Regions from separate parts of the Streptomyces sp. NPDC014889 genome, predicted to be linked through region 2. Evidence: riboswitches for the same ligand, from Rfam matches in the RefSeq annotation. Region 2 holds a riboswitch; the other holds the start of a gene.
What was found. A riboswitch is a leader RNA that binds a small molecule or an ion and turns the genes downstream of it on or off. The one in region 2 is predicted to bind cyclic di-AMP.

Region 1 (4,795 bases), on a different contig from region 2:
CCTTGCGTACATCTCTCTGTCAGTTCACTGGTCGGAGGCGTCGGACTTGTCGACCCCGTCCCAGACGTTGGCGTACCAGGGGCGGCGGGCCGTCCCCCGCTCGGCGCGGGACCGCTCGGCCCGGCCCGGTTCGACCACGACGTAGCCGGTCTCCCCGGGCTTCACGTAGTGCAGCCGCCGCCGGATCTGCTGTTCGGCGTAGGTGTCGTCCTGCCAGCGTGCCTTGAGGTCGCGCAGTTGTTCCACCCGCTGCTGGGCCTGCCGCTTCTGCCGTTGCAGGTCGGCGATGTCGGCGCGCTGGGAGACGTACTGCCGCATCGGGTACGCGAGGGCGACCACCATCGAGCACAGCACCAGCGCGAGCAGCGCCGCGCGGCCGGTGAGGCGGGAGCGGCGGGCCTGGCGCCGGGTCTGCGAACGGTAGACACGGGCCGCGGTCTGCTCACCGAGCAGCCTGAGCCTGGTCGTGGTGGAGAACCGGTCCCGGTCCTTGACGGCCATCGTCCCGCCTCCCGTTCGTGCCCGCGCACACACGTGCGTACGTCCCCGGACACGGTACGGGACCGGGTACGGGGACGTACGTGCGACGGGCGAAGCCGTACGCTGTGCGGCTCAGCCGCCGTGGCGGCCGAGCCCCTGCCGTGCCTACTGGTTCGCGGAGCGGAACCGCGGGAAGGCCGAGCGGCCGGCGTACACCGCGGCGTCGTCGAGGATCTCCTCGATGCGCAGCAGCTGGTTGTACTTGGCGACGCGCTCGGAGCGGGCCGGGGCGCCGGTCTTGATCTGGCCGCAGTTGGTGGCGACGGCCAGGTCGGCGATGGTGACGTCCTCGGTCTCGCCGGAACGGTGGGACATCATGCACTTGAAGCCGTTGCGCTGGGCCAGCTCGACGGCGTCCAGGGTCTCGGTGAGCGAACCGATCTGGTTCACCTTCACGAGCAGCGCGTTGGCGGCGCCGTCCTCGATGCCGCGGGCGAGGCGCTCGGGGTTGGTGACGAACAGGTCGTCGCCGACGAGCTGGACCTTGTCGCCGAGCTTGTCGGTGATGACCTTCCAGCCGGCCCAGTCGTCCTCGAACAGCGGGTCCTCGATGGAGACGAGCGGGTAGGCGGCCACCAGCTCCTCGTAGTACTCGGTCATCTCCGCCGCGGAGCGGTCCTTGCCCTCGAAGAGGTACTTGCCGTCCTTGTAGAACTCGGAGGCGGCGACGTCGAGCGCGAGGGCGATCTGCTCGCCGGGCGCGTAGCCGGCTTCCTTGATCGCTTCGAGGATGAGGTCGAGGGCCTCGCGGTTGGAGCCGAGGTTCGGGGCGAAGCCGCCCTCGTCGCCGAGGCCGGTGGACAGGCCCTTGCTCTTCAGGACCTTCTTCAGGGTGTGGTAGACCTCGGTGCCCCAGCGCAGGGCCTCGGAGAAGGACTCCGCGCCGATCGGGGCGATCATGAACTCCTGGATGTCCACGTTGGAGTCGGCGTGCGAGCCGCCGTTCAGGATGTTCATCATCGGCACCGGCAGCAGGTGCGCGTTCGGACCGCCCAGGTAGCGGAAGAGGGGGAGGTCCGAGGCCTCGGAGGCGGCGTGCGCGACGGCGAGGGAGACACCGAGGATGGCGTTGGCGCCCAGCGAGCCCTTGTTGTCGGTGGCGTCCAGGTCGAACATGGCCTGGTCGATCAGACGCTGCTCGGTGGCGTCGTAACCGACGAGCTCCGGGCCGATCTGCTCGATCACGGCGAGGACGGCCTTCTCGACGCCCTTGCCCTGGTAGCGGTTGGGGTCGCCGTCACGGAGCTCGATGGCCTCGAAGGCGCCGGTGGAGGCGCCGGAGGGGACGGCGGCACGACCGGTGCTGCCGTCGTCGAGGCCGACCTCGACCTCGACCGTGGGGTTGCCTCGGGAGTCCAGGATTTCCCGGGCTACGACGACGTCGATGGACGGCACGAGCATCTCCTTCTGGGATGTGACGCTGAAAGTGCGGGGCGTGAGCCCTGCGACTAGAGCCTAACCGTCCCGCGGTGGCGACCGGCCGACCGACCGCCTCGTGGACAGGATGACGGTATCCATTGTTCCCGTCCGGAACAAAGGGGAGGGGAAGGTTCGGGAACGCCCCGGCGTGCGCGAGGCGAAAAAACCCCGCCCCGACGCGTAGGGGGGAACGCGCCGGGGCGGGGAGCCCAGGGAGGGCGGGGACGGGCCTTTACTTCAGGTGGAGCTGCTGGCCCGGGTAGATGAGGTCGGCGTTGTCGACGATGTCCTTGTTCAGCTCGAACAGCTTCTGCCAGCCGCCCTGGACGCCGTGCCGGGCGGCGATGGAGCTGAGGGTGTCGCCGGAGACCACCTTGTACTCGCCGTCGCCCTTCTTGACCTTCTTGCCGGTCGGCGTGGTGACGGTCCTGCTCGGGGCCGGACGCGTCGCGGAGCGGTTGGCGGCCTGCCGCTCGGTCGAGCGGGTGGTGGTGCTCTTGGCGGAGCCACCGTTCGACGAGGACGCAGACGACGACGCGGGGGCGCTGCCGGTGTAGGCGGCGCCGGACAGACCCTTGCCGCAGACCGGCCAGGCACCCTTGCCCTGGCCCGCGAGGACCTTCTCGGCGACGGCTATCTGCTGCGACTTGGAGGCCAGGTCGGCGCGCGACGCGTAGGCGGTGCCGCCATAGCCGGCCCAGGTGGAGTTGGTGAACTGGAGGCCGCCGTAGAAGCCGTTGCCAGTGTTGATGGACCAGTTGCCACCGGACTCGCACTGCGCGACCGCGTCCCACTGGGAGGCGGTGGCGGCGGAGGCGTCGCCGACCGCCATCAGCGGGGCGGCGACCGCGGCGGAGGCGACACCGGCGAGCGCGATGACCCGGGTGGTCCTGGACGTACGACGGTGCTTGCCCTTGCTGGAGAACAGCATGGAAGGATCCCCTCACCGACGCCTGCGAGGTGAGCTGTCGGGTTCGGGCCGGTTGAGTTGCCCGGCCGTGCCTCACGCATGAGGCACGGCTCCACCCCTAGCCGCTCCGGTCAACTGCCGGGCACGGCACTTACCTTGGGTCCCCCGCTCCTGCCCACGGCGCTTGACGCGACGACTGTTCCCGTACGGCCGCTGGCAGGATTCGGCGTTGCGGCAGCCGGGGCTCGCGGTGACGAGCAGTCATGACCGTAGGCATGCGCTCCGCCGAATTCCAAAGACGATCAGGGCTTCTGAGACTCATCCCACACTTTGGCCGAATGGGACATTCGGCGCGAAGTGTGACGTGAACTCCCGCTACTTTTGGGGCGTTTCGGTCGGGACATTCAGGGTCTGACCGGCGGAGATGTGGTTCGGGTCGGACCCGATGGCCCCCTTGTTCGCGGCATACAGCGCGTCCCATCCGCCGGGGACGTCAAGGGAGTCGGCGATGGACTCGAGGGAGTCGCCGGCACGGACGGTGTAGGAGTCGGCGGCGCGCGCGGCGTGGCGGCCGGCGGAGGCGGCCGTGTGGTGGTCGGCCAGATCCTCGACGGCGCTGCCGCCGCGGTGGCGTCCGCCGCCGAGCGCCCCGGTGTCGACCAGGGCCGAAGTGCCGCCGACCTGCCACGACTTGTCCGTGTCACCGGACTCCGGCGCGGCCGAGGGCGAGGTGTCGGGCGACTGGGACCCGCTCGCGGCGACATCGGGGGACGTGTCGGACTTACCGGGCTTGCCCTTCTTTGCGGGCGAGGACGGCGAGGGTGTGGACGTGCCGGGGGGCGTGCTCACGGAGTCGGAGGGCTCGGAGGAGTCGGCCGAACCGGGTGCGGCGTCCGACGAGCCGGATGAGCCGGATGAATCGGACGGCGTCTGTGACGAGTTCGACAGACCGAGGTCGTCGGTGAGGGACTTTCCGGAGGAGTTGGAGGATCCGGACGTATCACCCACACCGGTGTCGACCTTCGCCGCCTCGGACTTCTCGCCGAGACCGGAGAGCAGCCCGCACGTCGGCCAGGCGCCGGGACCCTTGTCGGCGAGCACCTTCTCGGCCACGGCTATCTGCTGGGACCGGCTCGCCTGGTCGGCGCTCAACGCGTAGTCGAGACCGCCGTACTTCTCCCAGTCGTCCTGCGTCAACTGCAAGCCGCCGTAGTAGCCGTTGCCGGCGTTGGCGCTCCAGGCGCCGCCGCTCTCGCACTTGGCCACCTTGTCCCAGGTGTTGCCGTCGGCCGCGCTGGCGCCGCCGGCGGCCATCAGCGGAATGGCGATGGCGGATCCGGTCACTCCGGCGGCGACGAGGAGGGCCGGAGCCTGACGGGGCCGACGGTGACGGCCGTTCCCGGAGAGCATACGGAGACCTTTCGTGCGACAACGCTGACCGGCGTGACGACCGCGACTCGGCGCCACGCTGATGGGTGAAAGTATCCGCTGACGATCGCTTGTCACAAGTTCATGCCGCACAGATCACGTGAAGATCACACAGTTGAGACTCTGTCATCTTCGAGGCGGTCAGTGGGTAGGGGTGATGCGGCGGCAGGCACCTTTTCCGGCCTTGTCCGGCTTCCCTCCGACTTACCGACCGGGAGTGAACCGCACCGGCAGCGTCCGCAGTCCGCGCATGATGAGCCCGCCGCGCCAGCGCAAGTCGGCTGGATCCGCACCCAGTTGCAGGTCCGGAAGCCGGGTGAGCAGGGTGGCGAGCGCGGTCTGGCCCTCCAGACGGGCGAGCGGCGCGCCGAGGCAGTAGTGGATGCCGTGTCCGTAGCCGAGGTGTTGATTGTCACGTCGGCCGAGATCGAGGACGTCGGGGCCTTCGAACTTCTCCGGATCCCGGTCGGCGGCGGCGAGCACGACGAGGACCGGGTC
Region 2 (4,795 bases):
CGGCGCCCCGCGCGCAGGTCGTCGGCTTCGGATCCGTTCGGTGCCATGTGTGCCCTACCTCCGTCATCGGCGGCGGCTGTCCTGCTGCACTGGGGTCTCACCCTCAGCCGCCATTCTCACCCAGATCGGTGAGGAGTGGTGTGGTCCGTGGTCTCCATCTGACCAAATCGGCCGGGCAAAAGCGTCAGACCCCGGAGCCAACTCCGTGTACGCCTGCGGTATGACACACAAAGGGCGACGCCTCCCCACCCCGTAGGGGTAGGCCTGGAGAGCGCCGCTCGGAAGGGGCCGCCGGCGGGGCGTCCGGGCAGGTCGGGGAACCGGGCGTCAGCCGGCCCGGTGCACCACCGCGTCGCACATCTGCAGCAGCGCGGCCTTCGCCTCGCACTCCCGCAGCGGCGCCAGCGCGGCCCGCGCCTCCTTGGCGTAGCGCACGGTGTCCCGTCGGGCCTGCTCCAGGGCCGGATGCTCCCGCAGCGCGCCCAGCGCCTCCGCGAGCCGCGCGTCGTCGGTCAGGTCGGAGTCCAGCAGCTCGCACAGGGCGATGTCTTCGGGCAGCCCCAGCCGGGCGGCGCGCTCGCGCAGCCGCAGCACCGGCAGCGTGGCGATGCCCTCGCGCAGGTCGGTGCCGGGGGTCTTGCCCGACTCGCGCGAGTCGGAGGCGATGTCCAGGACGTCGTCCGCGAGCTGGAAGGCGACGCCCAGCCGCTCGCCGTACTGCGTCAGCACGTCCACGACGGTCTCGTCGGCGCCGGACATCATCGCGCCGAACCGGCACGACACCGCCACCAGCGATCCGGTCTTGCCGCCCAGCACGTCCAGGTAGTGGTCGACCGGGTCCCGGCCGTCCTGCGGGCCCGCCGTCTCCAGGATCTGACCGGTGACCAGCCGTTCGAACGCCACGGCCTGCACCCGCACGGCCTCCGGGCCGAGGTCGGCGAGGATCTGCGAGGCGCGGGCGAACAGGAAGTCGCCGGTCAGGACCGCGACCGAGTTGCCCCAGCGGGTGTTGGCGCTGGCCACCCCGCGGCGCACGGCGGCCTCGTCCATCACGTCGTCGTGGTACAGCGTGGCCAGATGGGTCAGCTCCACCACCACGGCCGACGGCACGATCCCCGGCGCGTACGGGTCACCGAACTGGGACGCGAGCATCACGAGCAGCGGCCGGAACCGCTTCCCGCCCGCCTTGACGAGGTGCTGCGCGGCCCCCGTGATGAACGGGACCTCGCTCTTGGTGGCTTCGAGCAGCCCTTCCTCGACAGCCGCCAATCCGGCCTGGACATCGGCTTCGAGAGCCTGGTCCCGCACGCTCAGCCCGAATGGCCCGACGACGGTCACGAGGGGTCTCCTGTCTGCTGGTGTCTGCTGGGGATTACACGGTTTGTCGATACGTCGCTGCCCTCACTCAAGTCAGCGTATCCGGTCACGTTTCGATCACCGATATCGCCCACCTATACGGGTCAGGCCACATCACCCGACGTGACCACCGTCACGCGTCGGCCACATGGCCCATCCACGCTCACACTCGAAGTCCGATTCGCCCCTATTGGGGTTTCAATTCTCTTTAGTGGTAATTGCCCTTCGGGCACCCAAACCGTGAGTTGGGTCACTTCACCTCCTCTCCGCACCACCCCTCTCATCCCTTCACATTCCCTTTACGCCCAACGGAGTTGAGCGTTGGCGGACGCAAAGGATCAAGCACCACATACACCCCAGACCAAGGTCAAATAGGACGATGTGTGATTCCGCCACTTGTTCGGGACATGTGCTCTCGCATACGTTCCCGGCCATCGGGCGGACGCCGAATCCTGCCGCCGCCCGTCATCCCAACGACCGAATGAACCACGGCAGGAGCGGGGGACCCAGGTAAGCCGCCGGACCGGGCTCGTACGTCCTACGTCGTACGCCGCACCGGAACGGCTCGGGGTGAAGCCGCGCCCAACAGGGCGCGGCCGGGCACCTCCCCGCCCGAACCCGACAGCTCACCTCGCAGGCGACGGAGAGGAATTCCCCCATGCCTGCAAACGGTCAGCGCCGCTCTTCCCGCACCGCCCGCCTCGTCCGCACCCTCGCCGTCACCGGCACGGGCGCAGCCGTCCTCGCCGTGCCGCTGCTCGGCGCGACGAGCGCGTCCGCGGCGACCCCCGCCACCGTCCGGACGGCCGCGAGCTTCGGCTACCCGAACAACCTCGACGGCTGGATCCGCGCCTCCCTGGCGGTCATGGCGCAGAAGGGCATCCCGGGCTCCTACAACGGGATCCACCGCAACATCATCCGCGAGTCCTCCGGCAACCCGCGTGCCATCAACCTCTGGGACTCCAACGCCAAGAAGGGCATACCGTCCAAGGGCCTGCTCCAGGTCATCGACCCGACCTTCCGGGCCTACCACGTGAACGGGACGTCCTGGAACATCTACGACCCGGTCGCCAACATCACGGCCGCCTGCAACTACGCGGCCAAGCGGTACGGCTCCATCGACAACGTCAACGGCGCCTACTGACCGGACCACGGCCGGCTCCACACCGGCTGGTGCCCCGGCACCAGTGCCGCGGCACTAGACAAACAGTCGTTCGAGGACGACGGCGATGCCGTCGTCCTCGTTCGACGTCGTGACCTCGTCGGCCACCGCCTTGAGTTCGGGGTGGGCGTTGGCCATGGCGATCCCCCGGGCGGCCCACTGGAACATCGGGATGTCGTTGGGCATGTCGCCGAAGGCGAGGGCGCTCTCGCGGCCCAGTCCCAGGTGTTCGGCGGCCAGCGCCAGTCCGGTCGCCTTGGTGATGCCGCACGGCTGGAGCTCCACGGTCCCGGGGCCCGACATGGTGACCGTGGCGAGGGGCCCCACCACACCGCGGGCCGCCGCCGCCAGTTCGTCGTCGGACAGCTCCGGGTGACGCAGCAGCACCTTGCTGATGGGCGCGCGCCACAGCTCGTCGCGCCGCTCGACCCGTACGGCGGGAAGCGCCGCGTGCGGCATGCGGTACCCCGGCTCGATGAGCGTGAGCCCCTCGACCCCGTCCTGGTCGACCGCGGCGTACACCTCCCCCACCTCGGCCTCGATCTTGCCGAGCGCGGTCTCCGCCAGCTCGCGGTCCAGGGTGACCGACCACAGCAGACGGTCGCTGCCGGCGTCGTAGAGCTGTGCGCCCTGACCGCACACCGCGAGGCCCGTGGTGTGGAGGACGCCGAGCAGCTCCCGCACCCTCGGCGCCGGCCGTCCGGTCACCACGAGGTGCCGGGCGCCGGCGGCCGCCGTCCTCGCGAGCGCGGCGAGGGACCGTTCGGACACGGTGTCGTCGCCGCGCAGCAGCGTCCCGTCCAGGTCGGTGGCGATGAGGGTGTATGCGAGGGCGGCCATGATCAGAGAATACGGATGCCCCGGCCCACCGACTCGACCGGAGCCGGACGACCGCGCTTCAGGCCGCCTTTCCTCAACTGCCCTTCGGGTGAGGGACCTTCGCGCCGTGCGCGAGGCGGTACTCGACCGTGCGCCGCCGCGGTGGGCGGCCGCGGGGCGGTTCGGGCGGCGGGACGGCAGCCCGCCCGGTCGTGCTCCGCCTCAACCGGTCGTGCCGCCACGGCGGTTGGTCCGCCACAGCTGATAGAGGTGCCGCGCGCCCGGCCGCACGAAACGGGCGAGCATCGTGAGGAACGGCAGCGGATCGTCACCCGCCAGCCAGGCCAGTTCCGTGCCGCTCGCCCTCGCCGGCGCGTGCGGTGTGGTGTAGCCGCTGCGGCGGTAGGCGAGAAGGGCGGGCAGGTCGATGTTCTCCACGACGTAGCGGTGGCCGGTGCGCTGCTCGCCCTCCGGGACGGGGCGCCCGGTCAGGTCGAGGTGCATGGCACGCACGACGTCCACGCCCGACTCGCTCTCGAAGAGCCGGAACTGCGCGCCCATGCGCGGATTGAAGTCGAGGAGCTTGTACCGCCCGTCCCGCCGGTCGAAACGCAGGTCGAGGTCGACGATGCCGGTGAAGCCGATCTGCTTGATGAACCGGGCGGCGAGGTCGGCGAGTTCCGGGTTGTCGACGACGTACGCGTTCGCCGTCATGCCCGCGTGCGGCGGCCAGGAACGGACCTTGACGCCGGTGAACATCGCGAGCGGGGTGGAACTCCGGTCGAAGTAGGCGTGCACGATCCAGTCCTCGGCCTCCTCCCTCGGCAGGTACTCCTGGAGGATCACTCCGGGCTGCTCGCCCCAGTCGCGGGCCAGGGCCAGCAGGCCCTCGCGGCTGTTGATCCTCGTGGTGCCGTTCACCGCGGGGCTGCTGCGCCGCACGAACGCCTCGCGATTCTTGGCCACCACCGGGAAACGGGTCCTCTCGGCGAACGCCACGATGTCGTCGTACGTCTGCGGGAAGGCGGCCTCGGGACTCGGGATGCCGTGCTCCACGCACAGTTCGTGCAGGCCCTGCTTGCTGGCCAGGCGGCGCGGCAGGCCGGGGGCGACGGGCGGGAAGAGGAAGGGGCCCCTGAGCTCCTCCTGGTGCTCCGCGATCAGGACCGCGGCCTCCTCGTCGGTGGGCACCAGGACGGCGGGCCGGCCGATGCGGCGTCCGATCCGCAGCAGCCCCTCCACCAGACGGTCCGCACCCTCCGTGCCCCTGGTCGGCCACACGAACGCGCGTTTGAGATAACGGGAGGAGGCCGCCGGCGTGTAGGCGTCCTCGGTGATCGCGTACATGGGCACGCCCAGACGGCCCAGACTGCGGATCGCTCCCACCCCGCCATGGTGCAGCGGGTAGTCGCCGAACTTCACGATCAGGCCCGGCACCTCGCGGTCGGCCCGGAAAGG

Region 1: linked by a shared signal. The riboswitch ahead of ACF09J_RS13140 (transglycosylase family protein) and the one ahead of ACF09J_RS21390 (transglycosylase SLT domain-containing protein) in region 2 are both predicted to bind cyclic di-AMP.

What each region holds. Positions count from the first base shown of each region.
Region 1 covers NZ_JBIBWH010000006.1:80,789-85,583, forward strand. The annotation lists gene ACF09J_RS13130 (septum formation initiator family protein) at 25-501, opposite strand; gene eno (phosphopyruvate hydratase) at 646-1,935, opposite strand; gene ACF09J_RS13140 (transglycosylase family protein) at 2,192-2,890, opposite strand; cyclic di-AMP (ydaO/yuaA leader) riboswitch at 2,895-3,062, opposite strand; gene ACF09J_RS13145 (transglycosylase family protein) at 3,245-4,279, opposite strand; gene ACF09J_RS13150 (cytochrome P450) at 4,502-4,795, opposite strand, start outside.
Region 2 covers NZ_JBIBWH010000010.1:134,710-139,504, reverse strand. The annotation lists gene ACF09J_RS21400 (outer membrane lipoprotein carrier protein LolA) at 1-47, opposite strand, end outside; gene ACF09J_RS21395 (polyprenyl synthetase family protein) at 328-1,338, opposite strand; cyclic di-AMP (ydaO/yuaA leader) riboswitch at 1,822-2,009, shown strand; gene ACF09J_RS21390 (transglycosylase SLT domain-containing protein) at 2,015-2,500, shown strand; gene ACF09J_RS21385 (HAD family hydrolase) at 2,555-3,358, opposite strand; gene ACF09J_RS21380 (ATP-grasp domain-containing protein) at 3,560-4,795, opposite strand, start outside.